Regions from separate parts of the Pandoraea commovens genome, predicted to be linked through region 2. Evidence: riboswitches for the same ligand, from Rfam matches in the RefSeq annotation. Region 2 holds a riboswitch; the other holds the start of a gene.
What was found. Region 2 has a riboswitch for thiamine pyrophosphate ahead of NTU39_RS24815 (FAD-dependent oxidoreductase). Riboswitches for the same ligand answer to the same signal wherever they lie in the genome.
Positions count from the first base shown of each region.

Region 1: it holds a riboswitch for thiamine pyrophosphate, as region 2 does, so the genes downstream of both, thiC (phosphomethylpyrimidine synthase ThiC) here and NTU39_RS24815 (FAD-dependent oxidoreductase) in region 2, are expected to answer to the same signal.

Region 1 is NZ_CP102780.1:4,593,329-4,602,246, forward strand. It holds gene NTU39_RS20655 (bile acid:sodium symporter family protein) at 1-23, opposite strand, end outside; gene NTU39_RS20660 (LysR family transcriptional regulator) at 259-1,209, shown strand; gene NTU39_RS20665 (hypothetical protein) at 1,465-1,758, shown strand; gene wrbA (NAD(P)H:quinone oxidoreductase) at 1,914-2,546, shown strand; gene NTU39_RS20675 (OXA-62 family carbapenem-hydrolyzing class D beta-lactamase OXA-1149) at 2,619-3,497, opposite strand; gene NTU39_RS20680 (hypothetical protein) at 3,802-5,457, shown strand; TPP riboswitch at 5,557-5,655, shown strand; gene thiC (phosphomethylpyrimidine synthase ThiC) at 5,729-7,645, shown strand; gene NTU39_RS20690 (hypothetical protein) at 7,817-8,918, opposite strand, start outside.
Region 2 is NZ_CP102780.1:5,503,435-5,512,352, forward strand. It holds gene NTU39_RS24775 (MlaA family lipoprotein) at 1-483, opposite strand, end outside; gene mlaD (outer membrane lipid asymmetry maintenance protein MlaD) at 490-1,029, opposite strand; gene mlaE (lipid asymmetry maintenance ABC transporter permease subunit MlaE) at 1,083-1,850, opposite strand; gene NTU39_RS24790 (ABC transporter ATP-binding protein) at 1,847-2,665, opposite strand; gene NTU39_RS24795 (GNAT family N-acetyltransferase) at 3,007-3,519, shown strand; gene NTU39_RS24800 (thiamine phosphate synthase) at 3,545-4,747, opposite strand; gene NTU39_RS24805 (thiazole synthase) at 4,809-5,654, opposite strand; gene thiS (sulfur carrier protein ThiS) at 5,656-5,853, opposite strand; gene NTU39_RS24815 (FAD-dependent oxidoreductase) at 5,870-7,027, opposite strand; TPP riboswitch at 7,161-7,280, opposite strand; gene NTU39_RS24820 (ABC transporter ATP-binding protein/permease) at 7,540-8,918, shown strand, end outside.

The sequences.
Region 1 (8,918 bases), 910 kb from region 2:
GGAAGGAAACGCGGTCTGGCCATCGTTGCTCTTGAATACTCTCTCGGATACGTCTGAAATGACAAAGCCCGTTCCGCCAGAACACGGGACGCGATGGCATTGAGGGGCCATCAGCGATGGTCGACTGTCGATCCTGGGAGGCCCAGGCGTCAAAAAGTGACTGGAAGTGTGCGCTCGCGCTACGGGTTTTTACGTATTAGAGCGCAAGGGTAGTTAAAATACAAATTCATTTAAAAATTTTATTCATACCAAAGACGCATGAATATCTCGCTGCGCCAGCTCAAAGTATTCCTCGCAGTGGCCGAGCACGGCAGTTTCAGCCGCGCGGGCGAGGATATCGGCCTGACTCAGCCCGCCGTGAGCCGCTGCATCCGGGAATTGGAGCAAGAACTCGGGCTCAAGCTGGTGGACCGCACCACGCGGGAGGTCACGCTGACCGAAGTGGGCGCTAGCCTCTCCGCCACCCTCGCCCGGGTGCTCGACGAACTGGAGAGCGCCCTGCGCGACACGCACGGGTTGGCGGAAGAGCGTCGCGGCCGCGTGCGCGTGGCCAGCGCGCCGACCATTTCCGCGAATCTCATGCCCGAGTGCATCTCGGCGTGCGCCGCCCGCTATCCCGACATCACGCTGATGCTGCGCGATCAGGTTCAGACGCTCGCGACGGACAGTGTGCGGCACGGTGAAGTGGATTTTGGCGTGATCGTCGCCTCGGAAGGCACGGACGATCTGGTGGGCGAACCCATCATGGTCGAGCCGTTCCTCGTGGTGTGCGACCGCTCACATCGCTTTGCGAAGCAGGCAGAGGTGACGTGGAAGGAGCTTAACGGCGAGAAGCTGGTGTTGCTCGACTACGCGTCCGGTAGCCGACCGCTGATCGACCGCGCATTGGCCGAGCACGGCGCGTACTGTCAGGTAGCACAGGAAGTCGGGCACGCGATCACCGTCTTCCGGATGGTCGAAGCGGGTATCGGCATCAGCATCATGCCTGCGCTGGCGCTGCCCGCCATGCCCGGACTGGCGGTGAACGGCGCGGAAGCGGACAGCCGCCTCGTGGCCCTGCCGCTCACGCCGCAGATCGACCGGACCATCATGCTGGTGCGCCGCAAGAACCGGACGCTCTCCCCCGCCGCACAATCCGTCTGGGAACTGATCCAGCAGATCACGGCCAATACGCCGCACTCGCTTGCGTCAGGCACGCCCCGTAAGTGACGCGTCGGGCGACCCTCCCTGACATGATGGGAATAGCCAACGGATACCGGAATTTTGCGCACCGTTGAGCGAAATTCAGCAAAAAACCACCTGATCGGGATGGATCTCGACACATCAAAGTAAGTGAGCGCCTGCTACAATGCCGGTGCGTCGACTCCCCCCAAGTGCGTGACTGTGCCATCGGGCGTCTGCCCCGCCATCGTGCCTCGACGACATGCCCGCGCCCTGCGGGCATTGTGTTTCCGGTACGGCGTCATGGACTTGTTCATCAAATACTTCAGCCCGCTGTGGCTCTTCCACGCGGCAGCCGATCTGTCTTTCTGGCAGCGGCATCAACTCGACGCGCGTATGCAGATCGTGAGTCGCTTCATGTGGCGCTACGTCATGCGCTGGTGTGTCGTCAGCGCCATGCTGCTCGTGCCCGCCGCGGTGATGGCACATGGACTTGCGGCCACGGGACTCGCGCTGGCTGGCGGCGTCTCGGCGAGTGTGACGGTGCTCATGGCAGCGCTGACGCTGGGCTGCCTTATCGGGTCGCGCTTGCGCTGAGGCGGGTCGCACTTGCGCTGAGGCGGGTCACACTTTCGCTAAGGCATGCCCCGCCTGCGCTAAAGCGTCATCCGCGTCGACTATGATGGAACGGCTCGCCTCGCGCGGCCGACGGTCCGCGACGCCGGCATCTTTCGACCCCAAAGGAGAATTCCATGGCCAACGCCAAGATCCTGGTGGTGTTCTATAGCATGTACGGACACATCTACAAGATGGCCGAAGCGGTCGCCGAAGGCGCGCGCAGCGTCGCCAGCGCCGACGTCACTGTGATGCAGGTCCCTGAACTCGTCCCCGACGACGTGCTGGAAAAAAGTGGCGCAAAGGCCGCACGCGCCGCCTTCGCCAGCGTGCCCGTCGCGCGCGTCGACCAGTTGCCCGAATACGACGCGATCATCTTCGGCACGCCGACGCGCTTCGGTAACATGACCGCGCAGATGCGCAACTTCCTCGATCAGACCGGCGGCCTCTGGGCCAAAGGTGCGCTTGCCGGTAAAGTCGGCAGCGTGTTCGCAAGCACCGCGACACAGCACGGCGGGCAGGAAACGACCATCACCAGCTTCCACACCACGCTGCTCCACCACGGCATGATCATCGTCGGCGTGCCGTACACCGAGCCTGCGCTCACCAACATGAAAGAGATCACCGGCGGCTCGCCCTACGGTGCCACGACACTCGCTGCCGCCGACGGCTCACGTCAGCCGAGCGAGAACGAGTTGACGATTGCAAGGACGCAAGGCCGTCACGTCGCGGAAATCGCCGCGGCGCTCAAACACGGGCGCGCTCTGTAAAGCGCGTCGGTAAATCACCCGCAACGCGTGCGACACGACGTCATTCGACGTTCGCGTCGCACGGCGCCAGACTCAGATCAACTTCAGGTTCTTCAGCACCTCACGCACGATACGCGCGCGCTTCGGTCCGTCGGCGTCACCGTTCATATCGATGTTCAGCGCAATCATCGTCAGATTGCCGTCACGCTCGAGCCAGCCCACCCACCAGCCGATATCCGGCTTCTTGTCGACAAACCAGCCCGTCTTGCCGTGCAGAACATAGTCCATGTTCGCTTCGACGATGGAAATCTGCCGGACGATGTCCTGCGAACGGGCCGAGAACGGCAACGTGCCACGCGCCAGACGTTGCAGAAAATCGACCTGCTCACGCGCCGAGATCTGCAAACTGTCATCCACCCAATAGGTGTCGTTCACGCGACCGATGGTCCGGTTACCGTACCCGACGGCGTCGAGCTTCGCCTGCGCATACGCGCGCGGAATCTTGTGCGAAACGACTTGGTAGCACGGGTAGCAAGACACACGAAACGCGTCGCGCAGATTCAACTCCGCATTCCACGCCTTCATCCGGCGTGGTTTGCCGTCCCACGGAATCGTCTCGCGCTCGTTGTCCAGCGCGCCCGATTCCAGCGCCAGCAGACTGTTGAATATCTTGTATGTCGACGCCGGTGACATACGCCGCTCGGCGCGCGCCGAATCATATGCCTGATACGTCTGTGTCTTGCCGTCGAGCACAACGACCGTGCCCTTCACGTTTTCCGCCGCGAAGAACTTGCCCCAGTCGGCGCGCTCGGTCAGGTGGACGGGGGCTGCCACGGAAGGTGCTCCCGCTGCTGACGCCCGCGACAATTCCAGCGCGTGTGCTGGCGAAGGCAGCACACCATACGCGACGACCGACGACGCCAGGCGCAGCATGACGGCCACGCGGCGCCAGCGAGAGAGAATTCGTTTCATTTCGTTATCCTTATTTTCAAGAAGCTTGTGGGTGACATAGCGATGACACACCGAGGGTGGCAGCGACATCGAAACCGTCGTCGCTGCCGATACGCGTCGCGCTGGCCAGGCACTGCATTTTCGAAATGCGTTTGCAGCTTAGTGCGCGTTTCGACAGCTGCAAAGCAAAGCTACCGTAACCGACGTAACCGCCGTATCATCGGCTCGCCCCTTCCATGAACACGTGGAACGTGTGCACGCCGTTCGCGACGCAATGCGCGTCGCCGGTCCCTGCCATGCTTGCTGCCCGAGTTACTCAGTCAACATGAACGACACCACCGAACCGTCGCTCGCTCCCGCACTCGTCGTGCGACTCGACGCGCCGCAGAAAATCGACGGTCAGCCGGTGCGATACCAAAGCCTGTGGTTGCTGATGCGCGTCTATTACGCCGCGCATTTCGAGGCGTCGCCGGTGACGCTTGCGTCGCTCAAGATCCGCTTCGGTCAGGCGGGCCTCGGGGGCGATCTGCGCATGCTCATCAGCCGCGCGTTTTCTGACTTTGCGCGATGGGGCGTCGCAGTCGGCTGGGGCGATGACCGGCACGCCGATGTGCGTCTGCTCCCGACGCGCGGACGTGGCAAGGGCCCCTTCTGGCTCGCAGCGCACGAGATGTCGCGTATCGAAGTCGCCATCGGCGACACGACACCCGCCGATCCGCGCCGCGCGATCGCTGCGTTTCTCGGTTTGCCGCAGGACAGCACGCCGGACGCTCAGTCACCCGCACTCGATTACGTCATGCAGGACATTGCGTTCTGGCATCACCTGACGCTCGGCAAGCGCGACATGCAGGACGGCGTGTTCTTCTCGCCGTCACCGCCTGCGACGCCAAGCGAAGCCAGACGCCAGCGCACGGGCGCGATCCCGTCGTTCCACGCGGCGCAGGTGTGTGCCGTGGACGACGTACAGCGTGGCATTGCGCTGCTCGCCGAGACCATCGTGTGGCGTCGCATGGGAGACGCCGCGCGCACGAAACAGACCTTGGCCACACTCGCGGCCACCTTCGGCGCGAGCCAGCCCGGCTCGCCGACGTTACGTGCCATGCACTGGATCGTGCAGGCATGGCAGGCCTACGCATTGCGTGATGAGCCGGGCGCGTTCGCGCATCTGCAACGCATCAGCGACGACGCGTCGCTCGCCCCGTGTCTCGTCTACAACCCGCGCATTCGCTTCGAGAGCCGCAATCTCCAGGCGCTGCTGCACAAGTCGCACGCCGCGCGCAATGGTCCGATGCCTGCCCGTGCGCAATCCGCCGCCGACGCGCTGGCCGCCTTCTCGGACGCCCTGCAAGCCGCGTTCGAAGCCGACTCCATCGAGCTGGCTCAGCACGTGGCCGCCAACATCGGCCTGTCGCTCTGGCTGTTCTGGCAAGGGGCGCTGATCGATCCGGGCAGAAGGCTTGCAGCGGCCGAAGTCCAGCGTCAGGCATTGCGGTGGATCGGCTTATCGGAGTGGATTTGCGACCGCTTCGGTGTGGGCGGGAATTCCGTCTGGAATACGGTGTTCCTGCTGCGCATTGCACGAGGCGCTGTCCCGGTGCGACGCGATCCCGATCTGGAGACGCTGCGCGCGAGCACGCCCCTCGCAGTCGATGCCTTTCTCGACGCCGTCCAGCCATTCGGCGCGCCCTTCTCGCGCGCCAAAGGTTTCCTGCGCTGGACCGACGTTGTGGCTACAACGCTCGCCGACCACGAGGAGGGACGCGTACGTTTCGAGCCATTGCAGCTCGCCAATCTGTGGTTCGAAATGCTGTGGTTCGCGCTGCATCAGGACGGCGACTCGCCGCAGGCATTCCACGCCGCGCAATCGCTCGGTCGTGTACTGCCGATGCTGCCGCCGCCCGACCGGCGCTTTTTCCGCGATGCACTACGCCTGATGCCGCGCGACTTTCAACGCGAGGTGCGGGTCGCGCAGGACGGTTGAAGCGCCCGTCGGCATGTCGCACCGCACCATTTTCAGTTCACGTTTTTCGGGACACATCGTGCTTGTTTTGCCCGGCGTGTCGGTGTATCGTTGCCGCAAAGCTAAGCGCAGGGGTCCTGCAACGTGAGTTGTGGGTGAGAAATACCCTTAGAACCTGATCTGGATAATGCCAGCGCAGGGAGCGTAGAAATTCCTCGCCCCCGTTCATGCTCCTGAGCCGCTTTGCGCCGAAATTGTCGGCGTCAACACGTGCCCCGCCAGGAGACATTGCATGAACGCCAATCCGAAGTTCCTCTCAGCCAACGCGCGCGTGGACGAAGCTGCGATCGCACCGCTGCCCAATTCCCGCAAGATCTACGTCGAAGGCTCGCGCCCGGACATTCAGGTCCCGATGCGCGAAATCTCGCAAGCCGACACGCCCACGAGCTTCGGCGGCGAGAAGAATCCGCCGATCTACGTCTACGACTGCTCGGGCCCGTACACCGATCCGAACGCGACCATCGACATCCGCTCCGGCCTGCCAGCGCTGCGCGCGAAGTGGATCGAAGAGCGCGGCGACACCGAAGCGCTGCCGGGCCTGAGCTCCGCCTACGGCCTTGAGCGCGCTAACGACAGCGCCACCGCTGACCTGCGCTTCCCGGGCCTGCATCGCACCCCGCGCCGCGCCAAGGCCGGCAAGAACGTGACGCAGATGCACTACGCGCGTCAGGGCATCATCACGCCCGAGATGGAATACATCGCGATTCGTGAAAACCTGCGCCGTCAGGAATACATCGAAAGCGTGCGCGCCGCCGGTCCGCAGGGCGAGCGCCTGGCGAAGCTGCTCACGCGTCAGCACCCGGGCCAGCATTTCGGCGCCAGCATTCCCGCCGAAATCACGCCGGAATTCGTGCGCGAAGAGATCGCGCGCGGGCGCGCCATCATCCCGAACAACATCAACCACCCGGAATCCGAGCCGATGATCATCGGCCGCAACTTCCTCGTGAAGATCAACGCGAACATCGGCAACTCGGCCGTGACGTCGTCGATCGGCGAGGAAGTGGACAAGATGACGTGGGCGATCCGCTGGGGCGGCGACACGGTCATGGATCTGTCGACCGGCAAGCACATTCACGAAACGCGCGAATGGATTCTGCGTAACAGCCCGGTGCCGATCGGCACGGTGCCGATCTATCAGGCGCTCGAAAAGGTCAACGGCAAGGCCGAAGACCTGACGTGGGAAATGTTCCGCGACACGCTCATCGAGCAAGCCGAGCAAGGCGTCGACTACTTCACGATCCACGCTGGCGTGCGTCTCGCGTATGTGCCGATGACGGCCAACCGCATGACGGGTATCGTCAGCCGCGGCGGCTCGATCATGGCCAAGTGGTGCCTCGCACACCACAAGGAAAGCTTCCTGTACACGCACTTCGAAGAGATCTGCGAAATCATGAAGGCCTATGACGTCGCGTTCTCGCTGGGCGACGGTCTGCGTCCCGGCTCGATCTACGACGCCAACGACGAAGCGCAACTCTCCGAACTCAAGACGCTGGGCGAACTCACGCAAATCGCGTGGAAGCACGACGTGCAGGTCATGATCGAAGGCCCGGGCCACGTGCCGATGCAGCTCATCAAGGAGAACATGGATCTCCAGCTCGAGTACTGCGACGAAGCCCCGTTCTACACGCTCGGACCGCTGACCACGGACATCGCCCCGGGTTACGACCACATCACGTCGGGTATCGGCGCGGCCACCATCGGCTGGTACGGCACGGCCATGCTGTGCTACGTCACGCCGAAGGAACACCTTGGCTTGCCGAACAAGGACGACGTCAAGGAAGGCATCATCACGTACAAGCTCGCAGCCCACGCGGCCGACCTCGCCAAGGGTCACCCGGGTTCGCAGATTCGTGACAATGCGCTGTCGAAGGCACGCTTCGAATTCCGCTGGGAAGACCAGTTCAACCTCGGTCTCGACCCGGACAAGGCGCGTGAATTCCACGACGAGACGCTGCCGAAGGATTCCGCCAAGGTCGCTCACTTCTGCTCGATGTGCGGACCGCACTTCTGCTCGATGAAGATCACGCAGGACGTGCGCGATTACGCCGCCAAGCAAGGACTTACCGACGAAGCTGCCCTCAAGCAAGGGATGGAGGTCAAGGCGGTCGAGTTCGTGAAGAGCGGCGCCGAAATCTATCGTCGCACCTGATTAGCCCGTGAGCGACGGTGGCATCGACGCCGCTGTCGCGTGCGGCAAATCATCGTCTAGCAAGCAGAACGCGCCCGGGTAATACCGGGCGCGTTTTTTATTGCGATGGCGTTGCCGACTGCTCTTGCCCCAGTCAGGCGGACGATATCGCTGACAGGTTTGACACCGTCGTTATACGACGGAAGGCGACTCGCTGGTAACGGCGGCCGGCACCGTGGGCACGCCACGCTGCGTGAGGTAGTTGCGCAGCCGCTCTGTCGCGATGTGCTTGGCGACCGAAGACATCGACGTTGCCAGCGCGGTGAATGCCTCCGTGTTCGTCGCAGGCATGGCTGCGGCGTCCATCACTTCGGTGTGGCGCATCTCCCAGTGACGCTCCCCCAGTTGTTCGACGCCTAGAGCGAGCTTCGCCCACTCGTCCGTGCCCAACCCGATGGACTCGGGCAGATCGCCGCGCACAATCGCCTGATGCATCGGCAGACCGGCAGCAAACCCCACACGAAGCATCCACTCGGTGCTTTCGCTCGCGGGCATGGGCCGCGTGCCGGCTTGCAGGCGCGCGTTCAGCTTGCCGATGAATTTGTCCGGCGTCTCGCGCACCAGACATGCCGTCGACCACTCCTTCTTGCCTGCCAGTGCGGGCTTGCCAGTCCATCGACGCGCCGTGTCCGCCACCGTCTTCGTCACGTCGGCACGCGTCGGCTCGAACGGCACCGTACCGTTGCGACCGTCCGTGCCGAGCAATGAACCGTTGACGATGTCGCGACAGACTTGCGCGCGTTCGCTGCGTCCGTCCGGCATGACGACCGGGTGATTGCGCCCGTCAAGCGATGCGGCACGGGTGCTGACCTGATGCGAACTGGCACAGACGTGCAACGTGGCCACCGCCGCGAGCGGGAGGACCGGTTGCGCGACACGTGGTGCGAGAAGGGACGCCAGGGATTCGCCGGTCATGGGTGCCTCAAGGACATCCACACTGTCGACATCCTCGAGCCCCCCTGAAGATGTCTCGCCCGACCGGTTTTCTTGCGACGAAACGCTCGCGAAATCGGCTTCGAACTGAAGACGACCCATCTCGCGAGCCGCGTAACTCGACGATTGCGCAACGGCGGTCGCCTGCAACGCATGCGGGGTCCCGGGATGGTCCAGGCGAGCGCTTCGTATATTTTCGATGCCCGTAAGTGGCATATCCACGACGTTATTGATTCCGCCGGGATGAAGTGTGACGGGCATCGGGGCAAGGCCGCCCATGACGGGGGCGTGATTCGCGAAC
Region 2 (8,918 bases):
GGCCATGCCGACGCCGTCGCGCACCGTGCTCGGGCCGAGCAGCGGCAGCACGAGGTATGGGCCTGCAGGAATACCCCACTTGCCCAGCGTCACGCCGAAATCCTGGCTATGCTTGGGCAGGCCCGCCGGCGTGGCGAAGTCGAACAGACCACCGACACCGAAGAAGGTGTTGATCGTCAGGCGCATCAGATCCTGCGCGGCGGCCGTGATGTCCAACTGAAGCAGGTTGTTGGCGACGTTGTACACGTCGCCAACGTTCGAGAAGAAGTTCGTGACCATGTCACGCGCCGGTTCCGGCACGGTGAAACGGTAGCCCTTTGCCACGGGCACGAGCACGGCCTTGTCGAGCGTGTCGTTGAACTTGTACATCGAACGGTTGAAACCTTCGATGGGGTCAGCGGGGTTGGGGTTCGTGACAGTGGCACAGCCTGCCAGCGCCAACGCGCCAGCGGCCAACACTGCCGAAGTACGGAAGCTGGTCATTTTCTCTTATTTTCCTTGGGTTACCGGTGCTGCCCCAGCCGCCGGCGCTGCCGCCGGTGCTGCCGATGCGCCGCCCGCCTGGGCGCCGCCGGCATCTGCTGCCTTGTTGTACAGGAACTGGCCAATCAGGTTTTCCAGCACGATGGCAGACTGCGTGAGCGTGATCGTATCACCGCCCTTGAGCATCTGATCATCACCCCCCGGCTCAAGTCCGATGTATTGCTCGCCGAGCAGGCCCGACGTCAGAATCTTCGCCGACGAGTCCTTCGGGAACTGGTACTGCGAATCCAGATTGAGCGTGACGTCGGCCAGATAACGCTTGTCGTCGAACTTGATCGACGCCACGCGCCCCACCACCACGCCAGCGCTCTTGACCGCCGCACGCGGCTTGAGACCGCCGATGTTGTCGAACCGCACCGTGACCGGATAAGTATTCGAGAACGACAGCGAGCTCATGTTGCCCGCTTTGAGCGCGAGGAACAGGAGGGCGGCAAAGCCGAGTACCACGAACAGGCCGACCCAGAAGTCGAGAGGGTGTTTTTTCATTGTGTCAGTGTGCGCAAACTGTCTGTCTATGTCTTGGCAGGCGAGCCGGCCTCTTAGCTGAACATGAGTGCCGTAAGCAGGAAGTCGAGGCCGAGCACGGCCAGCGATGCCTGCACGACCGTACGCGTCGTTGCACGCGACACGCCTTCCGGCGTCGGCTGTGCTTCGAAGCCCTGATACAGCGCGATGAAGGTGACGGCAATGCCGAACACGATGCTCTTGATGACGCCGTTCGCGACGTCCGCCCATACGTCCACGCCGCCTTGCATCTGCGACCAGAACGCACCGGAATCCACGCCGATCATCTCGACGCCGACGAGGTAACCGCCGAAAATACCGACCGCAGAGAAGATCGCCGCGAGGATCGGCATGGCGATCACGCCCGCCCAGAATCGCGGTGCGACCACGCGCGCGATCGGATCGATCGCCATCATCTCCATGGCGGTCAGTTGCTCGCCCGCCTTCATCAGACCGATCTCGGCGGTGAGCGACGTGCCCGCACGCCCGGCGAACAGCAGTGCCGTGACGACCGGTCCTAGCTCACGCACCAGCGACAGCGCCACGAGCAGACCGAGCGCTTGCTCCGAGCCGTACTTGTTGAGCGTGTAATAGCCTTGCAAGCCGAGCACGAAACCGACGAACAGGCCCGAGACGGCGATGATAACGAACGAATAGTTGCCGACGAAGTGAATCTGGTCCGTCACCAGACGCGGACGGCGCAGCAGCGCGGCGCTCGATCCGAGCATGCGCAGGAACATGCGCGCACCGTAACCCAGGCGCTCGACGTGGCCGCGAACAAAACTGCCAATGGTGGTAATCATGCACGCGCTCCGATACCGAAGTCTTCCGCGAGCGGCGGCGCGGGATACTGGAATTTCACGGGGCCGTCCGGCTGGGCGTCGATGAACTGGCGCACCGTCGGGTCGTTCGAGGCGCGCAGCGCGTCCGGCGCGCCCTCCGCGGCGATACGGCCTTCGCTGATGAAGTAGATGTAGTCGGCGATGGCGAACGTCTCGGCGACATCGTGCGAGACGATGATCGACGTCGCGCCCAGCGCATCGTTGAGCTTACGGATCAGATTCGCCGTAATCCCCATCGAGATCGGGTCCAGACCCGTGAACGGCTCGTCGTACATGACGAGGTCCGGATCGAGCGCAATCGTGCGGGCGAGTGCCACACGGCGTGCCATCCCGCCGGAGATCTCGGCAGGCTTCATGTCGCGTGCGCCACGCAAGCCCACAGCATTGAGCTTCATCAGCACGAGGTCACGGATCAGGTCTTCGTCGAGACGGGTGTGTTCGCGCAGCGGAAACGCCACGTTTTCGAACACGGTCATGTCGGTAAACAGCGCGCCGAACTGGAACAGCATGCCCATGCGGCGACGCAAGCGGTACCAGCCGTCGCGGTCGAGCGTGGAAACATCGGTCCCGTCGAAATCGACCTGACCTTTACTGGCGTGCACGAGACCGCCGATCAGACGCAGCACGGTCGTTTTACCGCAGCCGGAGCCCCCCATGACCGCAATGACCTTGCCGCGGGGAAACCGCATATTCAGCCCCGAAAGCACCAGACGTTCGCCATAACCAAAGCTGACGTCGCGCAGTTCGAGCAGATTTTCCGGATTCGGGGTAGGCACGTTTCGGGTCTTATAGTGCGGCGCAAAACGCCAATTATAGGGGGGTTTACCAATCGATGCCGTCCACGCCGGGTCGGCGAAAGCAAGGAATGGCGCTGCCCCGCGGGATTCTACAGGCCCCGGACGTATTGCTGCGATAACGTTCCAATAGCCGCAACGCCGCAAAAACCCAACGCCACCAAGGACTTATCGTCTTCTGGCCCCGTGCCGGTGTTGCGCCGTTGCTACAATACGACGTTTCGCCCTCGTCATCGTTCCTCGGGATGTCCTCCGCTACCCCTCCTACTTTCCGCCCCGTCGCGCCGCAGTCTACGGCGACATCGGACTTTCGGATTCGTCCGATGCAACCCGGCGACCTTCCCCACGTGCTGACGGTGCAGGCCCTCGCATATGGCCACCTGATGCTGGAATCGGAAGCCACCCTCGCCTCGCGTCTGGCGTTATCGCCGCAGACCTGCTGGGTGGCGGTGGATGCGTCAGATGCTGAGCCGGCCGGGCCGACGGACGCAGGCATCGCGGGCTATCTGTTCACGCACCCCTGGCATCTCACCGCACCGCCGCCGCTGGACACCGTCCTCGACGCGCTGCCGGACGCCCCCGATTGCTGGTACGTGCACGACATGGCGCTTGCGCCGCGCACGCGTGGCGCCGGCGTGGCCGGTCTGCTTTATGCCGCCGCGTTGTCGGCGGCGCAATCGCTCGGCCTGCGCGCCTCGGCATTGGTGGCCGTGCAGCAATCGCAGGGGTTCTGGGCCCGCTTCGGGTATCAGGTCACAGTGGACGTCTCGCCGCAGATCGCCGCCAAACTGGCGGGCTATGGCGATGGCGCAGTCTTCATGACGCGCGAACTGTAACCACCGCCAACGGCGCACAGCAAACTCACGGCCGTCGCGCGAATTCCTTCTGCATCGAACGCACGGCTGCGGCCACGTCCTCCGCTTCCGTCACGGCGCGCACGACGGCCGTGCATCCTACGCCAGTCTCGAGCACCTGCGGCAGGTTGGCCGCGTCGATGCCGCCAATCGCCACCAGCGGGTAATGCGGCGCGATGAGCCTCACGTAACGCGCCAGCTTCGCCAGCCCTTGCGGAGCGGTGGCGATGACCTTGGTCGTCGTCGGAAACACTGCGCCGACGGCCAGATAGCTTGGACGGAAGTGATGCGCCGCGAGAATCTCGTAATAGCCGTGCGTGCTGATGCCCAGCCGCATGCCGCTCGCGTGCAGCGTCGCGACTTCGTCGGCCGAGAGCGCCGCCATGTCTTCCTGACCGAGATGCACGCCGTAGGCGGCGGCCTGCGCCGCCTCACGCCAGTGATCGTTGATGAACCACGCGCTGTCGTGCGTCACTCGGCGACCCGCCGCCACCGTGCGCTCGATCTCGCTGCGCAGCCCCGGATGCGCCGGGTCCTTGATGCGCAACTGAACCGTCCCGACCTGAAGATCGGCCATCCGCTCGCACCAATCGGCGTCGGGCAGCACCGGGTAGAGACCCAGTCGCGTCGGGCACGCCGGAAAGCGCCCCGGCGACGGCACTTGACCGAGCACAGCGGGAAACGTCTCAAGCACGGTCGGCCATGCGCCCAGCGTGTCGACGTCTTCCGTACTCGCGTGACTGCCGTTCGTGCGCCATGCGCGGCCGAGCACCAACGCGTCGTGCGGTGCGAAACCGCAGTCCAAAAACGCGGCAAATGCAGGAAAGAATGCAGGATCGTCGACGCCCACCACACGATAGACGCCATCCGGCGTGTACAGCGTGTCTTCCACGTGCCCCTGCGCGAGGGCATGCGAGCAAAGCACGACCGCGCCATTCGCGCGCCACGCGTCCAGGCGGACGGACGCCGCCGTGCCCAGTCCATGCTCAGGCACGAGCGGCAACCAGACGACATCGCCCTGCCCAGCACTAACCGGTGTCTCGGCGTGCAGGCGCCATTGCGGCGATGTCGACTCGTCCGGCCACGGTGCGAGGCGCGCGCGGATCGCGTCGGCGGCCTGCTGCCAGGCCACCGCGAGCGGTGCGTCGGTGGGCAGGCATTGCACGTGCAGCATAGGCACAGCCCCGGCGGCGCGAGCATGCGTCGTCATGAAAAATCCTTGTTGATCCGGCCCCGCTTCGCGCGGCCGTGGGTCATGAAATCGGGAAGGGTCAGCTACCGGACTGATGCCAGAACGGCACGCCCACGACCGGGGTGCTGGCTTCGGCGCTCTCGCGCTCGGCCATCGGACCCGCGAGCCATGCGGCGCGTCCCGCCTTGATCGCTCCCGCGAACGCACCCGCCATCTCCACCGGCTGCGCGGCAAGCGCGACAGCGGTATTGAGCAGCACGCCGTCGTAGCCCCACTCCATCACCTGACAGGCATGCGACGGCAGACCGAGGCCCGCGTCGACGATCAGCGGCGTATCCGGCAGACGGTCGCGCAACAGACGCAGACCGTACGGATTGATCACGCCCTTGCCGGTACCGATCGGGGCACCCCACGGCATCAGCGCCTGACAGCCGACGTCGAGCAGTCGACGGCACAGCACCAGATCTTCCGTGCAGTACGGCAGGACCTTGAAACCCTCGCGAATCAGTTGCTCGGCGGCCGTCACCAGACCGAACGGGTCGGGCTGAAGCGTGTAGTCGTCGCCGATGAGTTCGAGCTTGATCCAGTCGGTCTCGAAGACTTCGCGCGCCATTTGCGCCGTCGTCACCGCTTCCTGCACTGAATGGCAACCCGCCGTATTGGGCAGCACCGGCACCGCAAGGCGGCGCAGCGTGTCCCAGAAATGACCTTCCGATGCTTGCGCCCCGGTGCCCGAGAGCTGACGGCGCAATGCCACCGTCACCATGCCCGGACGCGCCGCGTCGATGGAATCGTTCAGTGCTTGCAGCGACGGATAACGCGCCGTGCCGAGCAGGAAGCGGCTGCCGAAGCGGGTGTCGTAGAGCGTGAGCGCATCACGCGTGCTGCTTGCGGCCACGTTGTTCGATTCGGTGAATGCGTTCATTTCAGCCTCCGGCCACCGGTTGCACGACATCGATCTTGTCGCCCTGCGCGAGTGCGCGCGCGGCGTATTGCGTCTTGGGCACGAATTGCCCGTTGATTGCCGCCGCGAAAGGCGGCTTGGCGCCGTAGGCGGCGAGCGCCTCGGCCAGCGTCGCCGTGTCGGCCACGCTCAGCATCTGTTGATTGATATGGATGTCCATTGCGTACCGCTTCCTCTCATGCCTGACGAAACAGTTCCGGCCACGGCCGGCTGGCTCGCCACGTCTCCCAGTCGAACGCGTCCGCCGATCCCGACGGCGCGCTCCTCGATTGCATCAATGCCTGCGCCAGCGCGCACGCTTCGCCGGTGACCGCCGGTGCGAGCAGATAGCCGTGACGGTACAGACCGTTCACGCGCAGCAACCGTGCGCCGTCCCACTGCACGCGCGGCAGATGGTCGGGCAGCGCCGGGCGGCAATTGACGTTCAGCTCAACGATGCGCGCCTCGCCGAACGCCGGGTTCAGCGAGTGCGCCGCCGAGAGCAGTTCGAGCGCCGAGCGCACGGTCATCGGCGACATATCTTCCGATTCGAGTTCGGTCGCCCCGATCACGTACAGATCGTTTTCCTTGGGCGCGATGTAGATCGGATAGCGCGGGTGCAACAGGCGCACCGGGCGACGCAGACCGATTCCCGGTGCGTGAATGCGCACCACCTCGCCACGCACACCGCGCAGCTGGGTGAGCGCTTCGCGTGCGCCCAGTCCGCGACAGTCGATGACCAGACCGGCATCCGGATATTCGCCCTCGGCAATTTCGGTGTTCCAGTGCAGGTCCGCGCCCGCCTTCGCAAGTCCTGCGGCCAGCGCACGCAATAACTGACGGTTATCCAGTTGCCCTTCGTTCGGCAGCAGCCAGCCTTCCTGGAAACGTCCGGCGAGCGCCGGTTCCACATCCTTCAGTTGTGCACCCGAAATCCGTTCGACGCCGCCACGCAGCAGTTCGGGCGGTGCATTCGCACGCATGCGACGGTCGAACATCACGGCCTCGGCGCGGTCGGGCTGATGCCACACGACCAGCGTGCCGTTGCGTTGGAAGAAGACGTGTTCGGGAAGGCCGTCGATCAGCGCAGGCCAGCGCTCAAGTCCGACCGCGCCCATCTCGACGATGCTCGGCTCGGCCACGGCGGCCTCGGCCAGCGGCGCGAGCATGGCGGCGGCGACCCAGCCAGCGGCGGACGAGCCATCGGCATCGCCCCGCTCGTAAAGCGCCACGCGCGCGCCGGCGCCAATCAGTTGCCACGCGAGCAGACGGCCGGACAGCCCGCCGCCCAGCACGGCAATGTCGGGACGCGACACGGCCGAACGCGAAGGGGAAATGGCAGCCGTCGCGCTCATACGCGCATTGCCGCGCAAGCCATCACGGCGCGCAGGCACTCAGGGGAATACGAAGAATGTTGTGGAAGGCAACGCATGGGGCCCTTTCCTCATGAAAGCAAAAGGACGAAACGGTGATGGCCACCTTACCCCAATGGAGGAGTCGGAAACTTCCCACGCCGGTATTACCCGGGTCGGGTGCAAAGGGTCTCTCTCAGCCCCGTGACTTCTTTGACGTGACTACGCCAATTACGGAGCACCCCTGTTTCGCCCGGAGCCATTACAACATAGATGCCAACGCCCGTGCAAGCAGGCTTCCCGGGCGATTGCACGCTCGTCGCGTCTCGTTTTTTGAGATCTCCCGTCCCTGATTCCGGCCGCTTGTAACGGTCCGTAAACTGAAAATCCCCGTCACGCGCGGCTCAGGCCGTAAATCGTGCAACGCACCATCGGGAACTGCGGTCAAATGGGCCATATGTGCGAAACGTATAGATAACAACGTTGCCCCACTGCGGCCGCGCCGCCCGACGATCATGGCCAACACGCCGACCCACACGCCACACGCCCCGCAACCCTCGGGCGACACCGCCGCACCACCGCCTAAACCACCCAAACATCCCACCGCCTGGCAACTGATCCGTCCCTACTGGGTCTCGGAGAAGCGCTGGGAGGGTCGACGCCTGCTCGCGCTCGTGATCGCCCTGAACCTCGCCGTCGTGTTCATCAACGTGCGGCTCAACGCGTGGAACGCCAGCTTTTACGACGCGCTCGACAAGCGCAACTGGCCGGTCTTCAAGTCGTCGCTCGCAGAGTTCGCGGTGCTGGCGTTCAGCTTCATCATCATTGCGACCTTCCGCACTTACTTCCGTCAGATGCTGGAGATCCGCTGGCGTCAGTGGGTGACGGACGCGAACCTCACGAAGTGGTTCGCGCATCGCGCTTACTACCGCATCGAACGCGATCACCTCGCCGACAACCCCGACCAGCGCATTTCGGAAGACATCCGCACGCTCGTCAGTTCGTCGCTCGCGCTGTCGCTCGACTTGTTGACGACGCTCGTCTCGCTGTTCTCCTTCATCACGATTCTGTGGACGATCTCGGGCGCGGTGTCCTTCGTGCTGGCGGGGATGAACGTGACGATTCCAGGCTACATGGTGTGGGTCGCCGCGCTGTACGCCATCGTCGGTTCATTCCTGATCTTCAAAGTCGGCCGCCCGCTCGTCGGACTCAGCTACCGGCAGCAACAGGTCGAAGCCGACTTTCGTTTTCTGCTGGTGCGACTGCGTGAATCGGCCGAGCAGGTCGCGCTCTATCGTGGCGAGGGCGCGGAGTTATCGCGTCTGAAGTCGGCGTTCGGCGCGGTGCGCGACAACTGGTGGCAGATCATGGTCGTGACGAAACGCCTGATCTTCGCGAACTCGATCTACGCGCAGATCGCCATCGTCTTTCCGATCATGGCAGCAGCACCCCGCTACTTCGCAGGCGCGTTCACGCTGGGCGTGCTGATGCGAATCATCGATGCCTTCGGGCAAGTGAGCGACGGTTTCTCCTGGTTCGTGAATAGCTTTTCGACGCTGGCCGACTGGAAGGCAACGATCAACCGTCTGCGCGAATTCACACGCGTCATCGACGCCACACCGCACCCTCAGGGCGGCATCGCCGTGGTGACGGCCAGTGACGCCCCTGCCTACACCGCCGCCGACCTGCGGCTGTCGCTACCGAACGGCGCGCCGCTTACGGCCGCCGGGTCGTTCGCCTTCGCGCCCGGCTCGCGCTGGCTGGTGCGCGGCCGCTCCGGTTGCGGCAAGAGCACCATGCTGCGCGCCCTTGCCGGTCTCTGGCCGTTCGGCAGCGGACGCATCGAAGTCCCCGCCAACGCCCGCGTGCTGTTCCTCTCGCAGCAAAGCTATCT